4 regions of the Dietzia cercidiphylli genome follow, and region 1 is predicted to be linked to each of the others. Evidence: predicted binding sites of a transcription regulator. Region 1 holds the regulator's gene; each other region holds the start of a gene.
What was found. The regulator LexA, encoded in region 1, represses DNA repair genes until DNA is damaged. The targets are predictions, from matches to a motif close to CGAACANNTGTTCG.
Positions count from the first base shown of each region.

Region 2: a site for LexA is predicted at 3,467-3,480, ahead of ABD250_RS14535 (HNH endonuclease signature motif containing protein). Genes of this name have one in related genera too.
Region 3: a site for LexA is predicted at 1,868-1,881, ahead of ABD250_RS02525 (HNH endonuclease signature motif containing protein). Genes of this name have one in related genera too.
Region 4: a site for LexA is predicted at 4,458-4,471, ahead of ABD250_RS05610 (HNH endonuclease signature motif containing protein). Genes of this name have one in related genera too.

Region 1 is NZ_BAAAQG010000002.1:127,038-134,912, forward strand. Features, by position in the region: gene nrdR (transcriptional regulator NrdR) at 1-291, opposite strand, end outside; gene lexA (transcriptional repressor LexA) at 998-1,666, shown strand; gene hflX (GTPase HflX) at 1,706-3,154, opposite strand; gene dapF (diaminopimelate epimerase) at 3,169-4,095, opposite strand; gene ABD250_RS00640 (malate synthase G) at 4,214-6,394, shown strand; gene ABD250_RS00645 (IclR family transcriptional regulator) at 6,501-7,247, opposite strand; gene miaA (tRNA (adenosine(37)-N6)-dimethylallyltransferase MiaA) at 7,244-7,875, opposite strand, start outside.
Region 2 is NZ_BAAAQG010000015.1:102,827-110,701, forward strand. Features, by position in the region: gene ABD250_RS14525 (alkaline phosphatase D family protein) at 1-1,020, shown strand, start outside; gene ABD250_RS14530 (Rv0361 family membrane protein) at 1,176-1,763, shown strand; gene ABD250_RS14535 (HNH endonuclease signature motif containing protein) at 1,848-3,416, opposite strand; gene fbaA (class II fructose-bisphosphate aldolase) at 3,654-4,697, opposite strand; gene ABD250_RS14545 (DedA family protein) at 4,889-5,524, shown strand; gene ABD250_RS14550 (hypothetical protein) at 5,534-5,716, opposite strand; gene ABD250_RS14555 (helix-turn-helix domain-containing protein) at 5,713-5,919, opposite strand; gene ABD250_RS14560 (DUF2975 domain-containing protein) at 5,919-6,398, opposite strand; gene ABD250_RS14565 (TrmH family RNA methyltransferase) at 6,430-7,134, opposite strand; gene ABD250_RS14570 (SDR family oxidoreductase) at 7,131-7,875, opposite strand, start outside.
Region 3 is NZ_BAAAQG010000003.1:171,507-179,381, reverse strand. Features, by position in the region: gene ABD250_RS02535 (amidohydrolase family protein) at 1-723, opposite strand, end outside; gene ABD250_RS02530 (helix-turn-helix domain-containing protein) at 905-1,540, shown strand; gene ABD250_RS02525 (HNH endonuclease signature motif containing protein) at 1,886-3,478, shown strand; gene ABD250_RS02520 (NAD(P)-binding domain-containing protein) at 3,502-5,067, opposite strand; gene alc (allantoicase) at 5,266-6,336, opposite strand; gene allB (allantoinase AllB) at 6,333-7,808, opposite strand; gene ABD250_RS02505 (DUF6986 family protein) at 7,805-7,875, opposite strand, start outside.
Region 4 is NZ_BAAAQG010000006.1:131,573-139,447, reverse strand. Features, by position in the region: gene ABD250_RS05630 (MaoC/PaaZ C-terminal domain-containing protein) at 95-955, opposite strand; gene kstD (3-oxosteroid 1-dehydrogenase) at 958-2,706, opposite strand; gene ABD250_RS05620 (2-keto-4-pentenoate hydratase) at 2,767-3,552, shown strand; gene ABD250_RS05615 (IclR family transcriptional regulator) at 3,612-4,376, opposite strand; gene ABD250_RS05610 (HNH endonuclease signature motif containing protein) at 4,504-6,024, shown strand; gene ABD250_RS05605 (acetaldehyde dehydrogenase (acetylating)) at 6,113-7,060, shown strand; gene dmpG (4-hydroxy-2-oxovalerate aldolase) at 7,066-7,875, shown strand, end outside.

The DNA of each region.
Region 1 (7,875 bases):
GGCGCCGCCGGCCCGGACAGCGTCTTCGACCTGCTGCGCGAGCCGCCGGAGCGCGTCCTCGTCGACCGACCTCCCCTGGCACGCGCGTCGCACACCGCGGACCACTTTGTCGCGGCTGAAACGCTCCGTCACACCGTTGCGCTTGAGGACGGTCAACAACGGGGTCTCGAGGGTGGTGAACCGGTGTCCGCAGTCGGGGCACTCGCGCCGACGCCGGATCGCCTGCCCTTCGTCGACCGACCGCGAGTCGATCACCCGTGAGTCCTCGTGGTGACATATGGGGCAGTACATTCCAGCTTCGCCATTCGTCGACCTGGTCCGAACCGCTCCGCCGGCCGGAGCCGACGGCGGCGCGGGGGCGACGGGCCGCCGTCCCGGGTCCATTCTAGGAGGCGATACCGTGGGTCACGCGTAGGCGGGCCCGCCCAGGAGTGCCAACGCGAGCAGCATCAGGATTCCGAAGACGATTCCACAGGCCACCAGAGCCCACGTCGGCACATCGTCCACCACCGGCGCACTCGACCTCGCCTCGCTACCGCATGCCCTGACCCTTTCCGCGGACGCGGGGCGGACGAGCACTCGCCGTCCGGGCGCCACCGACCGCGTGGCCGTCTGGCGCCCCCGGTCGAGCGTGCGGATGACGGGACGGGCCCCGGCATCAGGGCGGGGATGCACCCTGGACGAAACGGGCCGGTCGTGATCGGTCACGCAGACCTCCGTCCAGGGCACGGAGGGACGCGATCGTGGCTGCATCTCCATAACGGTCATGAGAACTCCCAACTCGATACGGTGTGCGAACCTCATTCGCACGCCCGTGTGCCTTGTTGTGCACATCTGTTCGAACCCGAACCTGCCTAGAGTTGTATCACGCGGGTCCGACAGAGTCGACATTCGTGGCGACATTTCTTCGAACACCTGTGTGGCGCTCACGTCCGACGGGCAGTAGGGTGTACACAGATAGCGACGTCGAACACCCATTCGCCGAAGGGACCCCCACATGCCCAAGCCCGACTTCGAGGCCCTGACGACCCGCCAGAAGAGCGTTCTGTTGCACATCCACGACACGGTCAAGGACCGGGGCTATCCCCCGAGCATCCGAGAGATCGGTGACGCCGTCGGTCTGCAGTCGACCTCCTCGGTGGCCCACCAGTTGCGGACGTTGGAGAAGAAGGGCTTCCTGACCCGTGATCCGCACAAGCCGCGGGCGGTCGACGTCCACGGCGTCCCGGGGCAGCGGTCCCGAGGTCGTCGCGCGCCCGTCCAGGAGGAGACGCGTCCCAGCGGGGCCGTGGAACCCGTCTACGTCCCTGTCCTGGGGCGGATCGCGGCCGGCGGTCCGATCCTCGCCGAGCAGGCGGTGGAGGAGGTCTTCCCCCTCCCCTCCGACCTGGTGGGTTCCGGGGACCTGTTCATGCTCAGAGTGGTCGGCGAGTCGATGATCGACGCCGCGATCTGTGACGGGGACTACGTGGTGGTGCGCCGTCAGAACGTCGCGGACAACGGCGAGATCGTGGCGGCGATGATCGACGGGGAGGCCACGGTCAAGACTTTCCGCCGGGATTCGAGCGGGGTGTGGCTCCTGCCCCACAACCCGTCGTTCAGTCCGATTCCCGGGGAGCACGCGACGATCCTCGGAAAGGTCGTCACGGTCTTCCGCAAGCTCTGAACCGGCCGGAACCGGGTGTCGCCTGATCCGTCGACGGGGTCAGGCGACACCGTCACGGGATCCGGGGACCCGATACTCCCCGAGCTCTCGGGCCACGGAGGCCGGAAGCCGGACCACGATCCTCGTGCCGTCCTTCGTGTGATCCTCGTCCACCACGGCGCCCTCCGCGTGGACACGGGAGACCACATCACCCCGGGTGAACGGGATCTCGAGTGTGACCTCCGTGTCCCCGGAGGCGACCACCCGCATTATTCGGTCGAGGAGCTCGTCGAACCCCTCACCCGTCGCCGCCGAGACGAAGACCGCGTCCGGCAGGGCGTGGTGCAGTTCCGTCAACACCACCGGGTCAGCGACGTCGACCTTGTTGATCACCACGAGTTCGCGGGGCCTCTCGGCCTTCTGCTCTTCCACGACGTCGTTGATGACGGTGCGGACGGCCTCGATCTGGCGCAGGGGGAAGGCGTCCGATCCGTCGACCACGTGCAGGAGCAGCTCGGAGTCCACGACCTCCTCCAACGTCGAGCGGAACGCCTCGACGAGCTGGGTCGGGAGGTGTCGGACGAATCCGACCGTATCTGTGAAGACCACTACCCGCCCGTCGGGGAGCTCGGACCGCCGTGTGGTGGGGTCCAGCGTGGCGAACAGTGCGTTCTGGACCAGTACGCCCGCACCGGTCAAGCGGTTGAGCAGGCTCGACTTCCCGGCGTTGGTGTACCCGGCGATCGCGATCGACGGCACCGGGGTGGCGCGACGGCGATGCCGCTTGGTGTCCCGGGCCTGCTTCATGCCCTTGATCTCACGGCGCAGCCTCGCCGTGCGCTCCCGGATTCGGCGGCGGTCCGTCTCGATCTTGGTCTCACCGGGACCACGGAGTCCGACGCCTCCGTTGCTGCCCGCCCGGCCACCCGCCTGCCGGGAGAGTGCCTCACCCCAGCCACGCAGTCGCGGGAGCATGTACTCCATCTGCGCCAAGGACACCTGGGCCTTACCCTCACGGCTGGTCGCGTGTTGGGCGAAGATGTCGAGGATCAGCGCGGTGCGGTCGATCACCTTGACGTTGACGACCTTCTCGAGCGCGATGAGCTGACCCGGCGTGAGCTCGCCGTCGCAGATCACCGTGTCCGCCCCCGTCGCGGTGATCACGTCCTTCAGGGTCTTGGCCTTCCCCGAACCGATGTAGGTGGCGGGGTCCGGCTTGTCGCGGCGCTGGATCAGCGCGTCGCAGACCTCGGAGCCTGCGGTCTCGGCGAGCTGTGCCAACTCGGCCATCGCGGCCTCCGCCTGGGCGGCGGTGCCCTCGGTCCAGACCCCGACCAGCACGACCCGCTCGAGGCGGAGTTGGCGGTACTCGGCGTCGTTGACGTCCTGGAGTTCGGTCGACAACCCGACGACCCGGCGCAGCGAGGAGCGCTCCTCGAGCTGGAATTCTCCGACCGAAGGGTCATGGTCTCGTGTGGCCCGGTCAGGGGCGGTGTCATCGATAGTCATTCACCGGCATCATCTCACAATTCCGGTCGGGACGCCTCCGTGCGGCGCGCGGGTAGCGGTCGCCGGTACCGCCCCTCGGCGACGATCACGGACGGCCCCGTCAGAGTGGAACCCACGCCGGTCAGGGCCACCGCGACCTCTCCCCCGGGAACGGACACCACCACGTCACCGGTGGCCTGTCCGGCGTCGGCGAGGGCCGCGACGGCCGTGGCGACGATTCCGGTGCCGCAGGACATCGTCTCCCCGGATCCTCGCTCGTGGACGCGCATCGACACCCGACCGTCGGTGAGCGGGGTGGCGATCTCCACGTTGACGCCGGCGGGGAAGAAGCCGGTGTCGAACTCGGGCGCCTCGTGCACCGGCAGTTCGCGCAACCCGTCGGCCCCCAGGCCCGGGACCACGCACGCGAGGTGGGGGTTACCCATGTCGACGGCGAGTCCGGCGTACACCCGGCCACCGAGCTCCACGGACGAGACCCCGAGAAGCCGGGGCTCGCCCATGTCCACACGGACCACGGCCTGGTCACCGTCATGGATCAGAATATCGGCGGGCCGAGGACCGGATCGTGTGCCCACGGGGATCCGGCCGGCCCCGACCCTGCCGGTCGCCACCAGGGCGTGGGCGAACACCCTGACCCCGTTCCCGCACATCTCCGCGATCGATCCGTCTGCGTTCCGGTAGTCCATGAACCAGTCCGCGGCGTCGACGCCCTCCGGGAGGACGGCGAGGACGCCCTGGTCGACCAGTGCACCCGCGGTGGCGATGCGCAGCACCCCGTCGGCGCCGAGGCCGGCCCGTCTGTCGCAGACGGCGCGCACCAGGTCCTCGTCGAGGTCCACCTCCGCGTGGTCGTCGGGCAGGACCACGAAGTCGTTGAGCGTTCCGTGCCCCTTGATAAAGGCGAGGCCGTCGAGAGTGGCGGTCGGGGGCGCGGGTGTCATGCCATCAGATCCTAGCCAATCCGACCGCCGTTCCACGCTGCGGAAAACCCGGATGATCCCTCGGCAGGGGGGCACTACAGTCGGAGGCGAGAACGGTCCCTATGTGAGGAGAGCATCGATGTCCGAACGCATCACCGTCGGCGACGTCCAGGTCGACGAGGTCCTGTACGACTTCGTCAACACCCAGGCGATCCCGGGCACCGGGGTCGATCCCGACGCGTTCTGGGCGGGAGTCTCCGAGATCTTCACCGACCTGGCCCCGCGCAACCGCGAGCTGCTCGCCGTCCGCGACGACCTGCAGTCGAGGATCGACTCCTGGCACAACGAGAACCCCGCCCCGATCGACCCGGCCACCTACCGTGCGTTCCTGCAGGAGATCGGCTACCTGGTCCCGGAGCCGGACTCCGTTCAGGTCAACACTCAGAACGTGGACGACGAGATCGCCACGGTCGCGGGCCCCCAGTTGGTCGTGCCGATCATGAACGCGCGTTTCGCGATCAACGCCGCCAACGCCCGGTGGGGTTCGTTGTACGACGCGCTCTACGGCACCGACGCGATCCCGGAGTCCGGTGGGGCCGAGCAGGGGTCCTCCTACAACAAGGTCCGCGGGGACCGCGTCATCGCCTGGGCCCGCGAGTTCCTCGACGACGCCGCGCCGCTCGACTCCGGCAGTCACGTCGGCACCACGGGCTACACCGTGGTGGACGGCCGACTGCAGGTGACACTCGCCGACGGGGCGACGACAGGCCTCGCCGATCCCGCACAGTTCGTCGGCTACCTGGGCGACGGCGCCGCCCCGACCTCGGTCCTCCTGCGCAACAACGGCCTGCACGTGGAGGTCCAGATCGACGCCGACTCACCGATCGGATCGACCGACTCCGCCGGCGTCAAGGACGTTGTCCTGGAGTCCGCCGTCTCCACCATCATGGACTTCGAGGACTCCGTCGCGGCCGTCGACGCCGAGGACAAGACCCACGGCTACCGCAACTGGCTGGGTCTGATGAAGGGCGACCTCTCCGAGGAGATCAGCAAGGGCGACAAGACCTTCACCCGCGTCCTCCACGACGACCGGGTCTTCACCGCGCCCGACGGATCCGGCGAGGTCCGGCTCCACGGCCGCTCGATGCTCTTCGTCCGCAATGTGGGGCATCTCATGACCACCCCCGCGGTCCTCGACGCGGACGGGAACGAGTTGCCCGAGGGCATCCTCGACGCCCTGATCACCTCGCTGGCGGGCATGCACGGCATCGCGCCGGGCAACGAGCGCGGCAACAGCCGCACCGGGTCCATCTACATCGTCAAGCCCAAGCAGCACGGCCCGGCCGAGGTGGCCTTCACCACCGAGCTGTTCGGCCGGGTCGAGGCGCTCCTCGGTCTGCCGGAGAACACCCTCAAGGTGGGCATCATGGACGAGGAGCGGCGCACCTCGGTCAACCTCGCCGCCTGCATCGCCGAGGCCACCGATCGCGTCGTCTTCATCAACACCGGCTTCCTCGACCGGACCGGGGACGAGATCCACACCTCCATGGAGGCCGGCCCGATGATCCGCAAGGGTGAGATGAAGTCCGCCCGCTGGATGACCGCCTACGAGGACTTCAACGTCGACACCGGCCTGGCCTGCGGTCTGCGCGGTCGCGCGCAGATCGGGAAGGGCATGTGGGCCAAGACCGACCTCATGGCCGAGATGCTCGCCGAGAAGATCGGGCAGCCGAGGGCCGGCGCCAACACCGCGTGGGTGCCGTCGCCGACCGGCGCGACCCTCCACGCGACCCACTACCACCGGGTGAACGTGATGTCCCGACAGGAGGAACTCCTCGCCGGCGGACCGCGCGCGAGCGTCGACGACATCCTCAGCGTCCCCCTCGCGACCGACACGAACTGGACCGACGCCGAGAAGAAGGAGGAGGTCGACAACTCGTGCCAGACCATCCTCGGTTATGTCGTCCGGTGGGTCGAACAGGGCATCGGCGTCTCGAAGGTGCCGGACATCCACGACGTCAACCTGATGGAGGACCGCGCCACCCTGCGGATCTCCTCGCAGATGCTCGCCAACTGGATCCGTCACGACATCATCACGGCCGAGGACGTCGAGGACTCGTTGCGCCGGATGGCGGAGATCGTCGACCAGCAGAACGCCGGTGACGAGGCATACCGGAACATGGCGCCGGACTTCGACTCGTCGATCGCCTGGCAGGCCGCCCGCGAGCTCATCCTCGAGGGGACCGGGCAGCCCTCGGGCTACACCGAGCCGATCCTGCACCGTCGCCGCCGCGAGTTCAAGGCCGCCAACGGGCTGTAGAACGGCCCCGCCGCGAAGCCCCGGAAGGATCCGCTGCCCGCACACCGGGATCCGCTCCCCCCACAGGGGTAGCGGATCCCGGGCCGGGGCGGCGGATCCTTCCGCGTCAGGGGTGCAGGTCCGCGACGGCCGCCCTGAGCACCCCGATGGCGGCGTCGCGGCGCTCCTCGGTGAACCTCGCCTCGGGCCCCGACGCGGACACCGCGACCGCGGCGTCCCCGACCCCCACCGTGATCGCGACACAGCGGACGCCCTCCTCCTGTTCCGACTCGTCGGTGGCGAACCCCACCCTGCGTACGCGGGCGAGCTCGTCCAACAACCGGTCCGGGTCGACGATGGTGGCATCCGTGTACCCGGGCATGCCGGTCCGTTCCAGCATCGCGCGGACCTCGTCGTCGTCGTCCCGGGCGACCAACGCCTTCCCCACCGCCGTGCAGTGCACGTGCACCCGACGGCCCACCTCGGTGAACATCCGCATCGAGTGCGGCGACGGGACCTGGGCGAGGTACACGACACCGTCCCCCTCACGAACGGCGAGGTTGGCGGTCTCGCCGGTCCCGTCGACCACGGCCGCGAGCACCGGCTGGGCCCACGACCACGTCGCCCTCCCCGCGACCTCGCCGATCCGCTGCAATCGGGGGCCGAGCAGATAGTCGCGGCGCGCGTCCCGGCGGAGGTGACCCGACTCGGCGAGCGTCCCGCACAGCCGGTGGACGGTGGCCGCGGCCAGACCCGTGTCGGCGCACAGCTCCCCGAGGGACGCGCGGCCGCCCCGCCGGGCCAACGAGTCGAGGAGGGCGAACGCCCGGTCGACCGACTGGACGCGGGTGCGGCCGGGGTTCGAGGCGCTCATCGCGGAGCCTCACCGAGGAGCTCGAGTGCTGTCTCCACAGGGGTCCGTCCACCGCGGGGCGTGCCGTCGACCTGGCGGGTGTCGGTGTCGATCCACCTGATGCGGTGATCACGCCCGAACCACGACCGCTGCCTGCGCACGTACCGGCGGGTGCCGATCACCGTGCGCTCCCGGGCGCGGGCCACCCCCTCGTCGTCGATCCCCAGCTCGTCGTCCATCTCGTCGAGAACCTGCGCGTACCCGATGGCCCGCCGGGCCGTCACGCCCTCGAGCAGTCCGAGCCCGACGAGCCCACGCACCTCGTCGATCAGCCCGTCGGCGAACATGCGCCCGGTACGGGCGTCCAGCCGGTCATCGAGCTCGGGAAGCGCGCACCGTAGGCCGAGCAGCCGCGTGCCCCACCGAGGTGCGCCGATGGTCGGTCTCGAGGCGGAGAACGGCTGACCGGTCAGCTCCACCACCTCCAGTGCCCGAACAGTCCGGCGGGGATCGGTCGGCAGGATGGTCCGAGCGGCCTCGGGGTCCGCGCGGGCGAGCTCGGCGTGCAACGCCCGGACCCCGATCTCCTCGAGGCGCCGTTCGTAGCGCGCCCGGACCGCGGGATCCGTGTCGGGGATGGACCAGCCGT
Region 2 (7,875 bases), on a different contig from region 1:
CACGACATCGTGACGCTGGCCGACTACCGGATCCGCCTGGCCCAGTACCGCACCGACCCGGATCTGCAGTCCCTGCACGCGCACGTGCCGTGGATCGTCACGTGGGACGACCACGAGCTCGCGAACGACAACTGGTCCGACGGCGCCGAGAACCACCACCCGCACCAGGGGCCGTTCTCCGACCGCAAGGCCGCCAGCTCCCAGGCCTACTTCGAGTGGATGCCCGTGCGCCCCGAGTCCCTCCGCGACGGCGGTCACCTCTACCGGCGGTTGCGCTGGGGTTCGCTCGCCGAGATCAGCATGCTCGACCTGCGCTCCTACCGCACGGAGGGACCGGACCGCTTCGACGGTCACGCGATCGATGTCACCGGCACCATGACCGGCGCCGCCCAGTTCGACTGGCTGGCCCGCGGGCTGAGTTCGTCGACCGCCCGGTGGAACGTCATCGGCAACTCGGTGATGATCACGCCCGTGCTCCTGCCCCCGCTCGAGCCACAGACCACGGCCGCGCTCACCGAGCTGCTGGGCGTCCCGCGTGAGGGCATCACCTACAACCCCGACCAGTGGGACGGCTACGCGGGCGAGCGCCGCCGGTTGATGGAGGTGATCCGCGCCGCCGGCACCCGCAACACCGTCTTCCTCACCGGCGACATCCACACCTCGTGGGCCAACGAGGTGCCGTTCGAGCCGGCGAACTACCCGGGCGCGGGTGTCGGCGCGATCGAGTTCGTCACCCCGTCGATCACCAGCAACAACATCGACGACATGGTGAACCTCCCCGAGGGCAACCCGTTGTCCCAGACCGCGCAGGGGGCCCTCACTCAGGTCAACCGACACGTGCGTTGGGTGGACCTGGACCGCCACGGCTTCACGGTGGTCGAGTTCACGACCGACTTCGCCCACGCCGACTACTGGGCGCTGGTCGCGCGCGAGGACCCCGCCAGCGGCGCCTACCCCATCGCCAGCTGGCGGGTCCGGCACGGCACCGATCAGCTGGAGCCGGCCGGCCTGCTGCCCTGATCCGGCTCGCCAGGAACCACGCGGGGCTGCCCGGGGCGGCGCATGAGCGCGTGCCACCGCGGGGCGGCACTCACACCCGACTCACAACGTCGTGGACTACGGTGGCGTGTCGATGCGCCCCGCCCGGGGGCACGACGCGGTACCGGGAGTGATGGATGACGACGACGAGCCAGCAGCCACCCGAAGACGGGCCCGATCCCGGGGATCACACGGGCGGGCGTTCAGCAGACGCTGCCCGCGGCGGCGCACGTACCGGCGATGGCCGGCGAGGCGGACTCCGTGTGGCGCTCGTGGCGGCGGCCGTCGTCGTAACCGCGGTGGCCGCCGCACTCGTGTGGCTCGTCGCGGCCGGGCCGATGTCGTCCTCGGATCGCGCGGAGCGCGCGGTCGAGCAGACTCTCCGCGACATGACCGCCTCGGACTCGTTCGCCGAGTTCAACAGCCATCTCTGCGCCGAGAACCGGGTGCCGCAGGACCTGGTCGACAACATCACCGCCTCCGGCGAGCAGACCGGCACCGACCTCGACGCGATGCTGCGCGAGTCCATCGCGGGTTCGTTCCCGCAGGATCTCGAGGTCACCGGGGTCGAGATCGAGGGCGATGTCGCCACCGCCACCGTGGAGTCGGAATCCGACGAGTCCGCGCCGGAGCAGGTACGGATGCTCAATGAGGACGGCGCCTGGAAGGTGTGCGAGCCCGGCGTGGGAATGGGTGCGGTGCCTCAGGGCGATCAGCCCGGCTGAGTTCCCGCCGGCTGATCGCCCTGAGTCTGATCGCCCTGAGACACGAGGGCACGCCACGCGCCGCACACACGAGCCGTGCAGGAGTCAGGCGGGGTGGGTGCGGTGGGCGCCTGGTGGGTTGGTGAGGTGGCCGTCGTCGGTGATGAGGCGCTCGAGGTGTTGGCGCCATCGGTGGTCGAGGATCCGGTCGCGCGCTTGGGCCAGTGGGCCGTGTGGGGTGGTGCGGTGTTCGTGTCCGGTTTCGGTGATGATGGTCAGTTCACCGAGTGGGCCGGGCCGGTAGGCGCAGTGGCCGAAGGTCTTCTCGCGGTGGTGCTTGCGGCACAGGCAGATCAGGTTCCACTCGGCGGTGGGTCCGCCCAGTTCCGGGCGCAGGTGGTCGAAGGCGATGACGTGGTCGATCTCGCAGTCGTGGGCGTCGACGGTGCAGCCGGGGTGGCGGCAGGTGCCGTCGCGCAGCCGGATCCTCTCGGCCAGCGCCGGGGTGATGAAGTACTTGAGCACCGCATCCGGTGTGTCCTGAACGCCCGGTTGCGGGTCGATCAAGTCGAACCGCACCTTGGCGTCGCCGCCGGAGAGCAGTTCCTCGCACAGCCAGTCGAAGCTGGCGTAGGCGCCGTTGACGAACTGCACCCGGTTGGGCAGGCCCTGCGCGATGCTGTCGATGACCGAGATCCGGATGGGCTTGTCGGTGCCCCACGACGCACCCGGCCGCGGCCCGCCCGGCGGCGGACCGCCCGGCCGCGAAGCTCCTGGCCGCGGACCGCCCGTGCCGGCGGTCGCGCCATCTGTGTTGTCGGCACGGTGGGTGTCCTCGGGGTCGTGCAGGGCGGTGCCGATGTCGTCGGTGTTCGGGTCCCCCAGGGCGCTCAGGGCATCGGCGCGCAGTTGGTCGCGGGTGCGGGGATGGCCCGAATCGCAGGCGGCGCGGGCGGCGGCGTCGATGCGGCGGCGGAGTTTCTCGGCGTCCCCGCTGGGCAGGTGGGCCCACATGCTGGTCATGCCGTCGCGGCCGGGGCGGAACCGGACGGTGCGCTGCTCGACCGCGGCGTCGACCGCGTCCTGGGCGGCCCGGGAGTCGTGACGTTCCCTTGATGCGTCGACCGCGGTGTCCAACGCTGCGCGACTGGGCCGGTGGCCGCCGTCCAGGTCCCGGCACAGGGCTCCGATGACCTCTGATTCCACTGCCGCGATGATCTCATCGGGGATGTCGGCCAGCCGGCAGGCGGTGTCGATGGCCAGTTGCTCAGGGAACAGTCCCCGATCGACGGCCTTGCGCAGCAGCGGAAGGCGGGTGTGGATCTGCACCCCGGCGGTCACCAGACGACCGGCATGCCACCCGGTCAGCGACATCGCCGCCGCCAGGTGATCACGCGCCCGATCAGCCGGATCCAGGCGGGCGTAGGCAGGACGAGAATCGGCGGGGCCGGAATCGCCAGGCTCCCGGCCGGGGCCTGACCCCCGCGCCTCCCGATCGAGCCGGCCCATCGCCTCCACGAGGTGATGCGCGGCCTGCAGGCGGGTGGCCGCGGCGAGGTTCTGCGCCAGAGTGGCCGACCGCGCCACCTCGCTCAACGCCTCGGCGCCCAGCGTGTCGAGAGCCTCCGGCACGGCGCGAAGCGCCCCGAATGCCGCCGAACTCGTCGTCGTCATCATCGGATCCACCACCGCACCCCCCTCCGCCAATCAGACTCGCCACCATTCGAACGTGTGATCCATCTTATCGCCCGGGGCGGAACAGCACAAGTGTTCGATCCAGAATTGCCGGGCATGGCGCCCAGACCACCCGGTGATCACACGACAGCGGCGCCTCTCCACTGGAGGAGAGACGCCGCTGGTGGCACCGACCCCGTCGGGTCGCCGTGAGTGTGATCAGGCCGAAGCCGCTGGTCAGGTAGAGGCGCCCTTGGACTTGCCGGCCGACTTGAGGTCGTTGCACGCCTCGACGACCCGCTCGGACATCCCCTGCTCGGCCTTCTTGAGGTACGAGCGCGGGTCGTAGACCTTCTTGTTGCCGACCTCGCCGTCGATCTTCAGGACTCCGTCGTAGTTGGCGAACATCTGACCGGCGATCGGGCGGGTGAACGCGTACTGCGTGTCGGTGTCGACGTTCATCTTGATGACGCCGTAGCTCAGCGCCTCCTCGATCTCGCTCTTGGCCGAGCCCGAGCCGCCGTGGAAGACGAAGTCGAACGGCAGGTCGCCCTGGTTCAGCCCGAGCTTCTCCACCGCGACCTCCTGGCCCATCTTGAGCACCTCGGGACGCAGCACGACATTGCCCGGCTTGTAGACGCCGTGGACGTTGCCGAATGTCGCGGCGAGCAGGTAGCGCTGCCCGGTGTTGCCGGCCCCGAGCGCGTCGATGGTCGCCTCGAAGTCCTCACGGGAGGTGTAGAGCTTCTCGTTGATCTCGTTCTCGACACCGTCCTCCTCGCCGCCCACGACGCCGATCTCGATCTCGAGGATCTGGTTGGCGCTGGCCGTCTTCTCGAGGAGCTCCTTGGCGATCTCGAGGTTGCGGTCGAGCGGGGTGGCCGAGCCGTCCCACATGTGCGACTGGAACAGCGGGTTTCGTCCGGCGTCGACGCGCTCCTGGGAGATCTGGATGAGCGGGCGCACGAAGGTGTCGAGCTTGTCCTCGGGGCAGTGGTCGGTGTGCAGCGCGACCAACACGTCGTACTTCTCGGCCACGATGTGCGCGAACTCGGCAAGTGCGACCGCGCCCGTCACCATGTCCTTGACGTTCAGGCCGGAACCGAACTCCGCTCCACCGGTGGAGAACTGGATGATCCCGTCCGAGCCCGCATCGGCGAATCCCTTGATGGCCGCATTGATGGTCTCGGAGGAGGTGCAGTTGATCGCGGGGTAGGCGAAACCCTCCTGGCGAGCCCGGTCGAGCATGTCCTTGTACTGCTCCGGGGTGGCGATAGGCATTGACGATCCTCCAGATTTCGGCACTGTGACTCATCCCATCCTACGAGGTACCGCGAGGTGGCGGGCCCCGGAGGACCAGCGGGGGCACGCCTTCAGCGGTTTCCCAGCAGAGCGGGTCTACGATTCCCGAGGTGAACACGCACCTGGTGGCCGAACAGGCCCAGCACGTCCTGGCGCTCGGTCCCGGATTCATGGACCCGGAGTTCTGGCTGTCCGGCGACGGACCGTTCGGCAACGCGATACTCCCGGCTCTCCTCGCCGTGGTCTTCATCGAGTCCGGTCTGCTGTTCCCGTTCCTCCCGGGCGACTCACTGTTGTTCACCGCGGGACTGCTCACCCAGCAGGACAACCCCTTCGCACCACTGTGGGTGGTGCTGGTGGCCGCCCCGATCGCGGCGTTCCTCGGCGACCAGGTGGGCTACTTCATCGGCAACCGGTGGGGCCACCACCTGCGGGAGCGGCCGGACGGGCGGATCTTCAAGCAGGTCTACATCCGCGAGGCCCACGAGTTCTTCGACAAGTGGGGGCCGGCCACGATCATCCTGTGCCGCTTCGTGCCGATCGTCCGCACCTACGCGCCGCTGGTGGCGGGCATGGCCGGGATGCGCTACCGCGTGTTCGTGCTGTTCAACATGGTGGGTGCGGTGTTGTGGGCCGCGGGGGTGACCGCACTCGGCGCATGGTTGGGGCAATTCGCGCTGATCAAGGAGCACATCGACCTGATCCTCATCGGGATCGTGTTGGTCTCGGTCACACCGATGGCCATCACCGCCGGGCCGAAGCTCGTCGACCGCATCCGCAACGGACCCTCCGCGCCGGCGGTCTGAGCCGGGTCTCTACCGTGGTCGTCCGCCCCGCCAACGGAGGGCGGCGACCGTCGCCCCGACCACCAGGACCACACCGATCCCCTGTAGTCCCGGGGAGTCGTCCGCCCCGCCGAGGACGATCGCCACTCCCCCGAGGCCCACCACGCTCAGCACCCCGACGAGGACCAGGGCGAACCCCGCTGCGCTCCTCATTCCTCCACCCATTCCAGCAGGTCCCCGGGCTGACACTCCAGCACGCGACACATGGCCTCGAGCGTGCTGAACCGCACCGCCTTGGCACGCCCGTTCTTCAGCACCGCGACGTTCGCCGGCGTGAGTCCCACCCGCTCCGCGAACTCACCCACGCTCATCTTGCGCCTGGCGAGCTCCACGTCGATCCGCACGACGATCGGCATCACACCACCGTGTCCATCTCGGACCGCAACGAGGTGGCCTGCCGGAGGAGTGCCCGCATGACGACCATGAGCAGCGCCGCGACGGTGATGATGACGACGACGAGGAAGAGCAGCAGCGGCAGTCCGGGATCGTTCGCGTTGACGCCCACGAGCACCAGGACGAGCACGAGCATCCCCCAGGCCGCGACGATCGCCCCGAGGATCACGTCGACCCAGATCAGTGACGCGTCGGTGAAGATGCGGTCGTCCTTGACCAGCGTGAGCAGCTTCCAGGTGGCCACCACCACGACCTGGATGCACAGCACCCAGTAGATCGACACCGCCGTCAGTGGCCACCGCAGGTGTGCGTCGCCCGGCGATGTCTCAGCCATGTGCGCGAACTGCCTGGGCAACGACATGGTCTGCAGCAGGAGCAGTACCGCGAACAGCACCACCAGGGACACCCGCAGCGGCAGGACCGCTCGTCTTTCGATCTCCATCTCACGACTATGGATGATTACCTATCGAAAATCAATAGCTATCTCCTCGGCCGTTCGCAGCGTGCTCGCGGACCCACGCGTGCATCGCGATCCCCGCGGCCACGCCCGCGTTGATGGACCGGGTGGAGCCGAACTGGGCGATCGACACGGTCTTCGCCGCCCGTCGTCGCGCGTCGGCGCTGACCCCGGGACCTTCCTGACCGAACAGCAGCACACACTCGCGCGGGAGCCGGGCGGTCTCGAGCGGCTCGGCGCCGGGGAGGTTGTCGACGGCGACGACCGGCACCCCCTCCGACTCGGCCCAGTCCATCAGCGCTGCCACGTCCTCGTGGTGGCGCAGGTGCTGGTAGCGGTCGGTGACCATCGCCCCGCGGCGGTTCCAGCGACGTCGCCCCACGATGTGCACCTCCGCCGCGAGGAAGGCGTTGGCCGTGCGGACGACGGTGCCGATGTTGGCGTCGTGACCGAAGTTCTCGATGGCCACGTGGAAGGGGTGCCGCCGGGTGTCGAGGTCGGCGACGATCGCTTCTCGCCGCCAGTACCGGTAGCGGTCGACCACGTTGCGGCGGTCGCCCGAGTCGAGCAGGTCCGGATCCCAGCGGTCGCCCGTGGGCCGCGGCTCACCGGGGCGCTCGAGCTCCCACGGTCCGACGCCCACGAGCCCATCGCCCCACTCGGTCGGCCCGGCGGCGGGATCCGCCGTCGCCACCTCGCGGTCGGCAGCGGGGCCGCTCACGAGGTGAGTCGTCGATTGACCAGCCTGATGACCCGCCCCGGCCCGATCTGGGACGCCAGGTACATCGCGGTGGCCTGCGTACCCACCGGCCGGTGGACCTCGCGACCGAGGGCGCCGCGGATCCGACCCAGCACCCCGGACGGGGTGCGCCGCGTCTGCTCGGCCAGCCCGAGGATCTCGCCGGCCACGTCGGCCTCGGTCAGGCGGACGCCCATGTTCCGCATCCCGGCGGTGTCGACGCCCTCGAGCATGCCGGTACCCACGTAGAGCGGCCACACCGAGCACACCCGGATGCCCTTCGGACCCCATTCGAGGTCCAGCGCCTCGGTGAGGCCGCGGACGGCGAACTTGGTGGCCGAGTACACGGCCATCTCGGCCTGGCCGTAGATCGCCGAGGCCGAACAGAGGTTGACCACGGTCGGGGCCGGGGCCTTCTCCAGGTATCCGAACGCCGCCCGGCAGCCGTACATCACGCCCTTGACGTTGACGTCCACCAGCGCGGAGTCCCGCTCGTAGCTCGCATCCGTGAACGGCATCCCGTACAGCAGCCCGGCATTGTTGACCAGGACGTCCAGCGCGCCGCCGGAGCGGGCGGTCAACTCCGCCAGGGCGGACTCCCAGGCGGCCGGGTCGGTGACGTCCAGCGCGCCGGTCACCACGCGGTCGTCCCCCCGCGCCCACTCGCACGGTTCCAGGTCGAAGGCACCCACGAAATAGCCGGCGTCGGCGAACCGGCGCGCG
Region 3 (7,875 bases), on a different contig from region 1:
TTCGGCCAGGTCGATCAACCTGTGTGTCTCCGCGGCGGTGTCGGGGGCGATGTGCGGGGCGCCACCGATGAGGTCGGCCCCGGCCGCGATCGCGTCGCGGGCCCGCTCGGCGGGGTCCTCATCGCGGACCATCACCGCGATCTGCAGGTCCAGCACGTCCGCGAGCTCGTCGCGCACCCGGACCATGGCCCGGACTCCGCGGAGCGGGTCACCCTCTCTGTGCAGATCCACATGGGTGCGCACCGCCGTGGTGCCGCTGGCCACCAGTCTCCGCGCCGCCGCCAGCGCCCGTCCGTGGATCTCGTCCTCGTCCACGGTGACCGCAAAGGCCCGCCACGCGTCGATCGCGGCGCCCAGATCGCAGCCCGGTGGGCGCGTCGCACCCCAGCTCAGGGCCTTGTCCAGGTGGGCGTGCGGTTCGGCGGGCGCCGTGAGGGCCATGTAGCCGCGACCGTCGATCACCGCCGGCCCCACAGGCCCCGACCCCCCGGTGGTGTCGACTCCCGCGTCGGTGACCGCCACGACCACTCCGCCCGCGATGTCCACGTCGACCACCCGGCCGTCGAGCAGCCCCACCCCGGCGATGCGGTCGACCTGCCTCCCGGCGGTGCCGTCCGGCTCCGGGGCGGTGATGCCGGACCTGGCGGTTGCGCCGTCCAGCCTCGGGGCGGCAGCGCCTGGCTCCGGGGACCCTTCTCCACGCTGGCGGGTGAGTGTGTCCACTGACTGGGTTCTCCTGCTCTGCCGGACCGTCCCCGGCCGGGTCGGTGTGGTGCCTTGCGCTTTCGACCAGGACGCGGGATATTGACCTCGTCAATACAGATCAGTGTCACGGGTCGGTGTTTCGCCCGGATTACCCCGCCGGATCTGATCTGTAACCGCTCACTGCCGATGGGAGACACCGGTGTCGGGGTTACGTGGCGACGGACTCGCGCGCCTGGGTGCACGCATCCGGCACCACCGTCAGCAACTCGGCCTTACCCTCGTGGCGGTGGCCGGCCAGGCCGGCATCTCGCAACCGTTCCTCAGCCAGATCGAGCGTGGCAAGGCGGCCCCGAGCATGTCGACGCTCGAGGGGCTCGCCCACGCATTGGGCACCACACAGGCGCACCTACTCGAAGCGGTCGACGCCGTCGCCCCGACGCCCGGAGGCCCCGACGCGCCGGCGGGCGACCCGTCGACGGCAGGCGACTCGCCACCGGCGACGGGCGGACGCGTGGACATTCGTCGCGCCTCCGAGGGCGCCGTCCTCACCCGCGCGGAGGGCACCGTCGGAGGGCACACCCGACTACTTCCGGGCGGGCCCAACGACACGCAGTTCCTCGAGTTCGTGGAAACCAATCACGTGCCGGGCCGATTCTTCGAACACCCGGGCCGCGAATGGGTGTACGTCACCAGGGGCACGGTCCTGCTCGAGGTGGGCGAGTCTCTCAGCCGACTGCAGGCGGGGGATGTCGCGAGGTACGACGGCACCCTCCCCCACCGCTGGTACGTGCCCGAGGGCGGGCAGGCCTGCCTGATCGTGGCACGACCGGGCTGAGTCACCGCCCCACACGGTTCCGACCTGCGTTGCCCTGCAGGGGCCGAGCAGGGCACCCCAGGTCGGGACCACCGGATCCGCACCCGCACCCGCACCCGCACCCGCACCCGCACCCGGACCCGGACCCGGACCCGCACCGAATCATCCCGTGCCATCCCGCGCCGCCCGGAGTCCCTTCTTCTCCACGGACACTCTCCCGCCGGCACTCCGCCGAACCCCGTCGGACCGTCGCCCCACACCCCGCTGACCTGCGATGCCCTGCACGCCGCGTGCAGGGCATCGCAGGTCAGGCCCACGGAATCCACGCCTCCACACCGTGTCAGATCTCGAACATACTATCGAACCATGATCGCGACACCTCCCCCTGCTTCCGACGACGTCGAGCCTCCCGAGGCGCTCATCCCGCCTCCCGGATTCACCACGTGGACGGGGCCCGCACTCCCCGTGCTGGTCCCCGAGGCGTTCGCCCGGTGGGACCCGGGCCAACAACGCGGCTACCTCGCCCAGAGGACGATCTGCGCGGCCGAGGGTCGGACGCTCGCCTACGCCTACGACTGTGTCCGTTCCGCCACCGATCGTTTCGCCACCGAGCACGACCGCCATCGTGATCCGTGGGACGCCGCCGCCACGATGATCGGCGCCTCTATGGCGCTCTCACGCCACGGCGCATCCCGTCTGGTGACCACCGCGGTCGAACTGACCGAACGGCTCCCCCGAACGGCGGCGCTACTGGCGACGGGGTGGATAGGAATCCTCGCCGCGCACACCATCGCCGAGGAGACAGCCCTTGTGGCCGATCACCTCATGCCCGAACTCGATCGGCGGATCAGCGACGGGTTGGCTCCCACCAGGCGCCGGACCCACCCGCCGAGGCTCGGCCCATTGCGCAAGATGCTCATCAAGACCGTCGCGGCCTGCGATCCACTCGGTGCCGATGCCCGCGCCCGGCAGGCGCGACGTGACCAGGACGTGGAGCTGGTGCCCCTCCGGGACGACCGTGCGATCATCTCGGCCACACTCACCGCCGAGGACGCGCTGGAGATCGCGGACCGTATCGAGGCCCTCGCCCGCACCGCCTCGGCCGACGATCCGCGCCCCCTCGGCCAGCTCCGCGCCGCCGGATTGCTCGCGCTCAGCCGCGGCTGGGCCTGCCTGCCCGACCCGCAAGGAGAACACCCCGCCGACCCGGAAGCCCGGTCTGCGGCTCGCCGGGTCATCATCCACGCATACGACGATGGCACCCCGGACAATCGCGGCATCACCCTCGCCGGGTACGGGCCGATCACCCGGCACACCGCCGAGGAACTGCAGCGCGACGCCAGGCGGCGGGTCAACGCACTCTCCGAACTCGCGGATCCGGACACCGCCGCTGCGCGGCGCCACACCCCGTCCGAGGCCCTGGCCCGCTTCTGTCGGGGGCGCGACGGTACGTGCGTTTTCCCCGGCTGCCAGACCTCCGCCGAGAAATCCGACCTCGACCACATCGTCCCCTTCGACCATGACCACCCCGACCAGGGCGGACACACGACGTGCGACGACCTCGGCACCCTCTGCCGCTTCCACCACAGACTCAAGACCGACGGGGTGTGGGCCTACTACCGGGAGACCGACGGTTCATACGTGTGGATACACGGCCCCCACCACCCGAACAGGGACCCCGCAACCCGCATCACGACCTTCCCCACGGGGCCTTTCGCCGGCCACGCCGCACCACGACACCCTGAGGCGAGCCGACTACAGCGGGAGGCAGCCGAAGCGGGTGAGACCGGCTCCGGATCGGCCGAGTCGCGGCGGCGACCCCACCTGCGCCACCGTCGCGATGTCGAGAGACGCAACCTCCGTGCGCAGGCTCGACTCTGGCGACAGGCACCACAGACCGGTCCGGTGTCTCCGCCCACGCCGTCGACTCCCCTGTCGGACGAGGAGCCCCCGTTCTGATGGGCTGCGCGCGACTCTCGACGTCAGAAGCGCGAGCTCGTCGGATACCACCCGTCGGAGGCGTCGTGGGGACCGATGGATCGGACCTCGATGTGCTCGAACGACGCGAAGTCACCGGCGAGCCTGTCCCAGTTCTCGCGGGTGATCGCAGTGGTGATCGCCGAGGCGATCCGCCCGATCCCGCCGTAGATCCCGGAGAGCTGGTTCCCGGTGACGCCCATGGAGGCCCGCGCACCGGTCGAGAAGTGGTGCAGCCGGGTGAGCCACGGGGCGGTGCCCGGATCGCGTTCGGTGAACTCGAACCCCGGACCCAGGTAGGGACTCCGTCCGGCCGGGTGATCGACCGCGGGAGGGTGGCGGTCGGACCACAACGCGATGTCGTCGACGAACTCGGTGAGCTCCGGACGCATCTGCAGGTCCACCTGGTATCCGGTCGCGGACAGCACGACGTCAGCGTGGAACCGCCCCCTGGTGGTGTCGATCGCGATCTCCTGCCCACCGGTGCCGGTGTGGACCATCGAGACTGCGTTCCACCCACAGCCGGTGTGCAAGGCGAAGCCGGAGTGAGTGAAGCACCGCCACACCGCGTGCTGCGTGGGCGGCTGCGGAAGACCTCCGGACATCACGCCGAAGTCCCACTTGCGCTGGTCGTCCAGGTCGTAGAAGCGCTCCTGCATGCCCGGGAACTCCATCCACCGCAGCGGGTTGGAGGCCGGGACCGTCGCCCGTCGCACGAACACATGCGCCCGGACGGCGCCGTGGTCCAGCGCGGTGGCCGCGTTGTCGAACCCGGAGGCGCCGCCGCCCAGCACCGCCACCCGCTGACCCCGCAATGCGGTGAAGTCGATCGGGTCCTCCGTGTGGAACCAGCGTTCGCGGGGCAGAGAGGAGATGAACTCCGGCACGCGCACACCGCCCCCGCCCGCGAGCCCGAGTGCGCAGACGATGCGCCGGGCGGTCAGCGTGGTCTCCCGACCCTCCGGACCACGCAGATCCACGGAAAACGGCCCGTCCGGGGTGGCGGGGCGGTGAATCGCGGTGACCCGGGTCCGATGCTGGACGCTGATCCTCGTGACCTCCCGGTACCAGCGCAGGTAGTCGTTCCAGTCCAGGCGGGGAATGAGCTCGACGGCGGCCCAGGCGGCCTCTCCGTAGACGGCCTCGAACCAGCGCCGGACGTGGAGGGAGGGGACGTCGAACTCGATGCCCCTCATATGTTTGGGGCTGCGCAGGGTGTGCATGCGGGCATAGCGGTCCCAGCAGCCCACCTCGTGTTCCGGACCGTCGTCCACCACCAGGACGCGGTCGATCCGTTGGCGCTGCAGTGCGAACGCCGTGCCCAGGCCGGCCTGCCCGCCGCCGATCACCAGGACGTCGAGTTCCGTGGACCCGGGAGCGCGGGGGATCCAGTCACGGGCATGGCTGGTGGCGGCGATGTCCTCGTGCACACGGGCACGGAGTGTCGCCAGGCGAGCGTCCGCGTCGGGCAGGCGGCGGGAGGTCTGGGCCTCGGCCTCGGCCTCGGCCTCGGCCGCGGGGTCGGGGGCCGCGGGGTCGGAGGTCGCGGCGTCGGAGGTCACGGCGGTCATGGCGGAGGATCTCCTGGGTTCAGCGGGCCCGGGTCGATGTCGCGGGCCCACCCGGGTCCTGTGCCCGGGCGGACACCACGGCGATGCCTGACTGATGACTCGGCCGCCGTGCCGCGGGACGCGGCGGCCGGATCGGCGGGGCCGACCGCACCATCGTGGTGTCCAGACCGAGTCTGGCACCGCGGTTTTTCGGCCGTGTTACGAGCGCATGAGCCCGGTGTGCCGGGCTTGGGCGACCCGCGCCGCGAGCAGATCGAGTGCCTCGGTACTCAGCCTGCCGTGGACCCGCAGGCGGGCGATTCCGCCGTCCGGGAACACGTCGAGCCGGACGAACCGCACCAGATCCGCCGCACCCGGTTCTGCACCCGGCTCCGCTCCCGACCCCGACCCCACCAGGTAGCGGTGCCGACAGTCCGGTTGCAGTGGCGTTCGTGGAACGAGGTCCACCCACCGGTCAGGGTGCTCGAGGTCCTCCGCGCGAGCGATGCCACGAAGCGACGCCGACCCCGGGGCATTACCGACGTAATAGGAGGTGTCGATCTCCACATGGTCGACCGTTCCCTGGCCCGCGAGCGCCACCGTCACGTGGTCGTTGCCCCCGTCGCGCCGCCGGGCGTTCTCCCAGCCCTCACCCATGATGCGGGAGCGGCCGGGGGCGATGATGTTGGCCGGCGAGGAGTAGAACAGGTCCGAGCAGTCGACCACCCGGCCCCCGTTCTCGGCGGCCGCGAGGTCGACGGTTCCACCAAGGAACGCAGGGTCAGGGGTCGGTTCGCCGTGAACCCGCAGCCGCGCGACACCTCCGTCGGGGATCATCCGCAGGCGCACGTGGGTCACGGACACGGGGTCAGACACCGCGAAGAGGTTGCGGGTGTCCCCCTCCGCGGCCGCCGCAGGCACCAACGGCCGCCAGTGGGCACCCGGGAGTTCATCGGTGCCCGGGTAGCCGTCGATCCAGGCACCGTCCACGGCGACCTGCGGAGGGAAGTTGCCGCGGAAGAAGGCGGTGTCCACCACGACCCCGCGCACCACGCCCGGCACGCCCAGGCGGACGATCGCCGCGTCCTGGCCGGGCGAGCGCCGCCGACGGGTCTCCCAGCCGTCATAGACCTTGCCTTTGTGTCCGAACAGGTCCGGGTCGAACACCGGCTCGGAGGGCAGGATCAGGTTCTCCTTCTCGGCGAAGAACTCGTCATCGGCGTACACCACACTGCCGGCCAGCGCGCGGGAGGCGAGGTCGGGTAGGGCGAGGAACTCGGGGTCGGTCATCCGAGGGGCTCCGTTCGTGAGAGCGATGGCGCGCCGGTCCGGGCGGGCGCGGCAGTGGGCAGGTCAGCGGGCGGGGCGAGCGGGTCAGCGGGCGGGGCGGGCGGGGCGGGGGACGCCGGGCGGAAGACTGTGGTGCCGGCGGCGGGGCCGGTGAGGTCGATACGTCGACCGGCGAGGTAGACCTCGCGCACCACGCCGCCGAGTGCCCGCTGAGCGTAGGCGGTGACGGGGTTCTTGTGCTGTAGCCGCTCGGGCAGGACCACGAACGCCTCGTCGGGAGCCAGGACCACCAGGTCGGCGCGGGCGCCGGGGCGGATCGCGCCGCGGTCGGCCAGCCCGGCGAACTCGGCGGGGCCGGCCGACATCCACCGGACGACGTCGGGCAGGCCCAGTCCGCGCAGCCTCGCCTCGGACCAGATGATCGGCAGGCCCAACTGCACTGAGGCGATACCACCCCACGCCTGGCCGAAGTCACCGCTGTCGAACCGCTTGAGCTCGGGGACGCAGGGCGAATGGTCGGAGACCACCAGGTCGATGGTCCCGTCGCGCAGCCCCTCCCACAGCCGTTCGCGGTTGCCTGCCTCGCGGATCGGCGGGCAACACTTGTAGTGGGTGGCGCCCGGTTGGATCTCCTCGGAGAACAGCGACAGGTAGTGCGGGCACGTCTCCACCGTCAGAGGCAGTCCCTCCGCCTTGGCCGCCCGGATCAGCGGCAGGGCGTCGGCGGCCGACAGGTGCAGAATGTGGGCCCGGCACCTGGTGCGGCGGACACCGTCGATCACCTGCGCCACCGCGCGGACCTCCGCGGAGACCGGTCGGGACTCCAGGAATCCCGCGTAGGCGGGCCCGGACGGTGGGGGCTGTGCATCGATGGTCCCGGCGTCCTCGGCGTGGACGATGAGCAGCCCTCCGAACCCGGCGATCTCCTCCATGGCCGCCAGCATCTGCGAGGCATCGAGAGGCGGGAATTCGTCGATCCCGGAGTGGAGCAGAAAACACTTGAACCCGAACACCCCGCGGTCCCAGAGTTCGCGCAGCCGGCCGAGGTTCTCCGGCACGGCTCCACCCCAGAATCCGGCGTCCACGTGCAGTTTCCCGGTAGTGCTGACCAGTTTGGCGTCGAGCGCGGCGGGACTGGTGGTCACCGGGCTGGAATTGAGCGGCATGTCGATCAGGGTGGTCACCCCGCCGCACGCGGCGGCGCGGGTGGCGCTGGCGAATCCCTCCCAGTCGGTGCGGCCGGGCTCGTTGACGTGGACGTGGGTGTCGACCAGTCCGGGCAGCAGCACCACGTCGTCACCCAGGTCCACGACGTCCGTGCCTGCCGGCGTCGGAGAGGTCGGGGCCGCGGGACCGGTCTCGACGGCCAGGATGATCCCGCCGGAGACCGTCACGGAGGCCGGCACGATCTCGGAGCCGACCACTGCCCGGTGCGCGCGGAAGACGATCTCGGGGACACCGCGTGCGCTCATGTCGTGGTCTCCGCCTGGTCGGGGGCGTGCTCGGGGTGGGGCTGCTCGAGGCCCGGGCGCCGCAGCC
Region 4 (7,875 bases), on a different contig from region 1:
GGCACGACGAACGCCGGCACGACGAACGCCCCGCGGCGGTGGCTGCGGGGCGTTCGTCGTATCGGGAGTGGGGTATCGGGGGCGCGTCGCGCGGTCAGGTGAGGTCGACGACCACGTTCTTCAGCACGGGGGCGTCGTCCCGCTCGGCGGCCGTGGCCGCCACGAGCAGTCGCGAGCCGTCCTCCCACACGCGGACGCGCATGGTCTCGCCGGGGAAGAAGATGCCGCCGAACGTCACGCCGTAGCCGCGGACCCGCTCGACGTCGCCGCCCAGGACTTCGTCCACGACGGCCCGCAGCACCATGCCATAGGAGCACAGACCGTGGAGGATCGGGCGCGGGAACCCGGCCGCCTCGGCGAACGCGGGATCGGAGTGCAGGGGGTTGCGGTCCCCGCAGAGGCGGTAGAGCAGCGCCTGCTGGGGCAGGCTCGCGACCTCGATGGTGTGGTCGGCGTCCCGCTCGGGGTACTGCACCTTCTCGGAGGTCCCGCGCTCGCCACCGAAGCCTCCCTCGCCACGGGCGAAGATCCCGGATCGAGAGGTCCACAGCTTCTCACCCTCGGCGGAGACCGTCTCGGACTCCTGGATGATCACCGCGGCCGAACCCTTGTCCTGGATCTCGGCGATCCTGGTCGTGGTGACGGCGGTGCCGTCCGCGGGGATCGGGCGGTGCAACTCGACCGACTGGCTACCGTGCACGACCTTGGCCAGGTCGATCTCGACCCCGGGGAACGACACCCGCGGCGCCTCGGTGACGTTCATCGTGGCGGCGACGGTGGCGAACGACGGCAGCACCTTGGGGCGCAGGTCGTCCACGTAGTCCAGCCCGGCGGTGTCCATCGGGTCCCCGGCCGCGCCGACTCCGAGCGCGTAGAGCGCCACGTCCGAGGCGGTCCAGGAGAACTCCTGCGAGGGAAGCTCGGCCCCCAGGGCAATCGAGAGGTCGATCGGCACGGTCAGACTCCCGTCTTGTCGGTGGTGGTCGGTTCGGTGGTGGTGGACCCGGCGGCGGCGCCGGCCAGCATGTGCTCGACCGCGAGGTACCCGAAGACCATCGCGGGGCCGATGGTCGCCCCGGGCCCGGCGTAGGTGTGGCCCATGACCGGCGACGACGCGTTGCCGGCGGCGTAGAGCCCCTGGATCACGGAGCCGTCCGAGCGGAGGACGCGGCCGTGGACGTCGGTGTTCGCCCCGCCCTTTGTCCCGAGGTCCCCGGGCACCATCTTGGCGGCGAAGAACGGTGCCTTGCGGACGGGACCGAGGCTCGGGTTGGGCTTGTTGGTGGGGTCGCCGTAGTAGTGGTCGTACCCCGAGACGCCCCGCTGGAAGTCCTCGTCCACGCCTCTCTCGGCGAAGCCGTTGAACCGGGCGGCCGTCTTCTCCAGCGCGTCCGCCGGGACGCCGATCAGTCCGGCGAGCTCGGCGAGCGTGTCGGCCTTGTGGAAGTTCTCCGTCTCGAGCCACTTCTTCGGCAGCGGCTGCTTCGCCTGCAATCCGGCGAAGAGATACCGGTTCTTGTACTCCTGGTCGAAGATGATCCAGGCCGGGACGTTCTCGCCCTCGGCGCCCTGCTGGTCGGCGGGGGCCTGCCCGTACTCCCCGCCGTACATCCGGTGCCCGGCCTCGACGTACGGCAGCGACTCGTTCATGAACCGCTCGCCGCGCGAGTTGACGAGGAACGAACAGGGCAGCGAGCGCTCGGCGAGCGCGAACCACGGACCGCGGGGGAGCAGGATCGTGGGACCCCACCAGGCGTCCTCCATGAAGGCCAGTTCCGCCCCCACCTTCTCCATGTACTCGATCCCCTCACCGGTGTTGCCGGCGGCGCCGACCGTCCACGAGGTGGGGATGGGCTGACGCTGGTACTTGTCCCGCATCTCCTGGTTGTGCTCGAACCCGCCCGAGCCGATGATCACGCCACGTCGGGCGCGGAGGGTCTGCTCCTCGCCGCCGCGGGTCACGGTGATGCCCACGACCCGCTCGTCCAGCCCGCTGCCCTCGGTGACCAGCCCGGTCATCGGCGTGTTGAGCCACACCGGGACACCCGCGTCCAGGAGGCCCTTGCGCATGGCGGCGATGAGCGCGCGGCCCATGCCCACCATGTTGGCCCCCCGGGCCTTCGCCAGCAGCATGCGCATCGTCACACGGACGGAGCGCCGGAAACCCTTGGTGGTGGGGCGCTGGAGGAGGTTGAGCCAGCGGTAGTCGGACTGCTTGACCACCATGTTCGCCGGAGCCTTGGCGTAGGGGGGCTCGAGCCGCGCGGCCTCGGAACCCAACTGGCGCAGGTCGAACGGCTTGGGCTCGACGGATCTGCCGCCGAGTCGTCCTCCCGGGGACTCGGGGTAGTAGTCCGAGTAGTCGACCACCCACTCCATCTCGAGGGGGGAGTTGGCGAGGACGAAGTCCAGGACCTCGGGGCCGCGGTCGACGTACGCGTCGATCCGTTCCGGGGGCACGACGTCGCCGACGATCGCCCGGAGGTAGGTCCGGGCGGCCTCCGGGGTGTCCTGGACGCCGTCCCGTCGGAGGACGGAGTTCCCCGGGATCCACACGCCGCCGCCGGAACGGGCGGTGGAGCCGCCATAGTGCGGTGCTTTCTCCACGAGGACCACGCTGAGGCCCTTCTTCGCTGCTGCGAGGGCGGCCGTCATGCCTGCTCCACCGCTACCGACGACGACGACGTCGAACTCCTGGTCTGCCATGTAGAACACGTTATAGAACCGGGGGCTCGAGCGCCACACGGTCGAGGTAGCATCCCGGTCATGCTCAATGAGGAGACCCGCGCCACACTCGCCCAGCGACTCTGGGACGCCGAGGCCGACGTGGCGCCCATCGCGCCGCTCACCGCCGACCATCCCGAGATGACCCCGGATGACGCGTTCGAGATCCAGCTCGTCAACATCCGCCGCAAGCTCGAGGCGGGCGCGGTGGTCACCGGTCACAAGGTGGGTCTTGCCTCCAAGGCCATGCAGGAGATGATGGGCGTCGACGAACCCGATTACGGCCATCTCCTCGACACGATGGAGTACCCGGAGGGGGCGCCGGTCGAGGCTGCCCGGTTCTGCTTCCCGCGCGTCGAGGTCGAGGTGGGCTTCATCCTCGGCGCCGACATCCCGCCGGAGGGGTGCTCGCAGGAGGAGGCCGCCGCCGCCATCGAGTGGGTCGTGCCCTCGATCGAGCTGATCGACTCGCGCATCCGCGACTGGAAGATCACCCTGCCCGACACGATCGCCGACAACGCGTCGTCCTGCGGGTATGTCGTCGGGCAGCAGCGCGTGCGGCTGACGGACCTGGACGTCGCCGCGATCGATGCGACCCTCTACAAGAACGGCGAGTTCCTCGCGTCCGGCCGCTCCGACGCGGTCCTGGGCAACCCGCTCAATTCGGTGGGCTGGTTGGCCTCGACGGTCGCCAAGTTCGGCGTCCGCCTGCGCAAGGGAGACGTGATCCTGCCCGGCACCGCGATCCGCGCGATGGACGCCGCGCCCGGCGATTCCTTCCGCGCCGAGTTCGCGGGCCTGGGGGACGTGACCATGGAGTTCCGCTAGCGCGGGGGTGCAGCCAGTGCGGGGGTTCGGCTGCGGCGCTCACGTTCCCTCGGCCCTCGTCACGTCCGGTCCGTCGCCATCGCGCGACTGGCGGCCGCGGCCACCCTGGTGACCAGTGGCTCCAGTCGAGTGAGTGCCGCACTGTCCGCCGCGCTAGCGGAGAGCGCCGCCACCGCTCGTGTTCCGCAGGCGCCGTCCTCGTCGTCGTCGAACACGGGCGCGGCCACGCAGTAGAGGCCGGGCGTGAGCTCGGCGCGATCCACCGATCGCCTTCTGCGCCGGATCTCCGCCAGCTCCACGGCGAGCGCATCCGGCGAGGTGAGCGTGGTGTCGGTCCAGGCGATCAGCGGGCCCTGCGACACCCGCTCGGCGGCGGCGTCGTCGAACGCCAACATCGCCTTGCCCACTCCGGTGCAGTACGCCGGAAGCCCGCCGCCGATCCGCGACGGTGATGGGATCGGCCGCGGACCGTGCAGCTTATTGAGGTACACCACCTCGTCACCGTGCAGCGTGGCCAGGTGCACCGTTGCCCGGGTCGCCTCGAAGAGGTGCGCGAGGAACGGTGTGAGTACGCGGCGGGTCCGCTCGTATGCCGGCGAGGCAGGAATCGGATCCAGCTCATGCACCAGCGGCCCCAGTCGATAGCGCTGGCCGATTCGCGTGACCGCATCGTTTCGCTCGAGTGCGGTCAGGAGGCGAAGGGTCGTGGACTTGGCCAACCCGGCCTCGCGGGAGATCTCGCTCAGTGTCAGGCCGGTTCCCGCCGCCGTCACCCGCAGTACGTCGAAGGCGCGGTCGACGGGGGAGACGGGCGGTTCGGTCATGCGGTGAGTGTAGCGCGGAGGTCCGACATCGAGTGACGGATGATCCGAACACTTGCGCGAGTGAAGTGGTGACGTTAGAGTAGTACATATGTTCGATACAGGCGCCGCGGGGGGAGGGTGGTCGGTAATGAGTGCGACGACGACGAGTTCGGCGGCGTTCGGGGCGCTTCGCGCCGTGCCGGAGGCTCTCGACACGTTGGGCGCCGAGGCGTTGAGCGAGGTGGCGCGGTCGGCCACTCTGGCGCAGAACCTCGCCGCGGCCACCCGACTGCAGGCCGCGCATCACCTCGTGGAGGCGATGGGCCGGCTCGACGAGGCCACCCACGATGACAAGGTGCGTCCGCGTCCGGCGTTTGCCCGCCTGGATCCGGCTGATCGGGCGCGTGATCACCTGGCGGCGGCGATGTCGCTGACCGGGTGGCACGCCGGGCGTCTGGTGACCGCCGGGGTGCAGATCCACACCCGCCTTCCGCTGCTGCGCAAGGCCGTCGATCGGGGACTGTTCCCTGAGCAACTGGCCATCGACACCGCCTGCCGGCTGGCCGACATCCCCGATGAGATCATCGCGGCAGTGGAATCAGAGGTCATCGGAGCCCTGTGCCGGGACCTGGACGGCGGCCACCGCCCCAGCCGCACAGCGTTGGACACCGCGGTCGACGCAGCCAGGGAACGTCACGACCCCCGGGCCGCCGAGGACGCCGTGGCCGAGGCCGTCGAGCGGCGCACCGTCCGGTTCCGCCCCGGCCGCGACGGCATGACCAGCATGTGGGCCCACCTGCCCAGCGGGGACGCCGAGAAACTCCGCCGCCGCGTCGACGCCGCCGCCCGCGCCGCCTGCGATTCGGGCCATCCCCGCACCCGCGACCAACTGCGCGCCGATGCCCTGTGCGCCCTGGGGGACCCGAACACCGACGACATCGGCACCGCCCTGCACGACCCCGAGGACCTCCACCGCGCCGACAACACAGGTAGCGCCGGCACGGACACGCCGCCGGACGCTACGCGGCCGGGAGCTTCGCGGCCGGGTGCGTCGTGGGGCACCGACAAGCCGGTCCGGATCTCGGTCATCGACAGCATCGCCCAGGGCCTGCCCAACCGGGTGCAGTTCGTCAACGGCGCCTACGCCAGCTTCGACTGGCTGTGCGAGGAACTGCTCTCCGGCGGCGAGGCCACAGTGCGGTTCGAGCTGATCGACCCGCAACCCGGCGTCCAGGACACACCGGATGCGGTGCTCAAGTACTTCATCACCCCGGCGCTGGCCGAACGGATCCGGCTGCGCGACGGCACCTGCCGCCACCCCGGCTGCACGGTTGACGCCCACGACTGCGAGATCGATCACGTCATCGCCTTCGACCACCTGCGCCCGGAACTGGGCGGACCCACCGCCGAGTGGAACCTGATCTGCCTGTGCCGCAAGCACCACCGCGAAAAGACCTTCGGCCACTGCGCCTACCGGCCCGGCCCACTCGGTGAACTGACCATCATCACCGAAACCGGACACGAACACCGCACCACCCCACACGGCCCACTGGCCCAAGCGCGCGATCGGATCCTCGACCACCGATGGCGTGAACACCTCGACCGCCTCTTCGCCGACGACGGCCACCTCACCAACCCACCAGGCGCCCACCGCACCCACCCCGCCTGACGGGCGACTCCGGGTTCCGTCACGCAAGCTGTTCCGCTGAGCGGCACGCCTGATTGTGGCGGAGAAGACAGGTGGAGAGACTGTCGGTATGACAGAGAAGACCATGCTCACCGCCGCGATAGTCGGGTCGGGAAACATCGGCACCGACCTCATGTACAAGCTCGAGCGCAGCGAGTTCATCGAGCCCAAGTGGATGATCGGTATCGATGCGGAGTCCGAGGGGATGAAGCGCGCCGCAGACCACGGACTGACCTGCATGTCCGGCGGGGCCGATGAACTGCTGGCCGCGATCGAGGCGGGAGGCGAGAAGCCCGACCTGCTGTTCGAGGCCACCAGCGCCTACGTCCACAAGGCCTACGCGCCCCGCTACGAAGCCGCGGGCATCACCGCCATCGACCTCACCCCCGCCGCGGTGGGTCCGATGGTCATCCCGCCCGCCAACCTGCACGACCACGTCGACGCGCCGAACCACAACATGGTCACCTGCGGCGGCCAGGCCACCATCCCGATGGTCCACGCGGTCTCCTCGGTCGTCCCGGTGGAATACGCGGAGATCGTCGCCTCGGTCTCCTCCGAGTCGGCGGGGCCGGGCACCCGCGCGAACATCGACGAGTTCACCGAGACCACCAAGCTGGCCATCGAGAAGGTCGGCGGCGCCAAGCGGGGCAAGGCGATCATCATCCTCAACCCCGCCGAGCCCCCGATGATCATGCGCGACACCATCTTCTGCGCGATCCCCTCCGGCGCCGACCAGGACCTCATCACCACCGCCATCCGCAAGCGCGAGAAGGAGATCCAGGAGTACGTGCCGGGGTACCGGCTGCTCCAGGAACCACAGTTCGATCCGCCCACCGAGATCACCGGGGGGATGGCGCGTGTCGCCATCTTCGTCGAGGTCGAGGGGGCCGGGGACTTCCTGCCGCCGTATGCCGGGAACCTCGACATCATGACCGCCGCCGCCACCAAGGTCGGCGAGGACATCGCCCGGACCAGGCTCGGCAGGACCGAGCTCACCACCACCACGCTCGGAGTGTGAGGACCATGGACAGGACCAACCCGTACAACGCAGACGCCCGCGCGTACAGCCCTGAACTCGACATCCGCATCACCGATTCGTCGCTGCGTGACGGCTCGCACCACAAGCGGCACCAGTTCTCCGTCGACGACGTCCGCGAGGTCGTCGCGGCGCTCGACGGGGCCGGGGTCCCCGTCATCGAGGTCACCCACGGCGACGGCCTCGGCGGTGCGTCCTTCAACTACGGCTTCGCCAAGTCCTACGACCAGGACCTCATCAAGGTGGCGGCCGAGACCGCCACGCAGGCCAAGATCGCGTTCCTCACCTTGCCGGGACTGGGGATCAAGGACGATATCCTGGCCGCGCGGGACAACGGCGGGTCGATCTGCCGGGTCGCCACCCACTGCACCGAGGCCGACGTCTCGATCCAGCATTTCGGATACGCCCGTGAGCTCGGGTTGGAGACCGTCGGGTTCCTCATGATGAGCCACACCCAACCCCCGGAGGTGCTCGCGAAGCAGGCCCGCATCATGGCCGATGCGGGGTGTCAGTGCGTGTACATCGTCGACTCGGCGGGCGCGCTCGTCATGGACCAGGTGTCAGACCGGGTCGCCGCGCTGGTCGCGGAGCTCGGCGACGACGCGCAGGTCGGCTTCCACGGGCACGAGAACCTCGACGTGGGCGTCGGGAACTCGATCATGGCCATCCGCGCCGGCGCGCAGCAGATCGACGGTTCGACCCGCCGCTTCGGCGCCGGCGCCGGCAACACACCCGTCGAGGCGCTGGTGGGCGTGTGCGACAAGCTCGGCATCACCACCGGCGTGGACTTCTTCAAG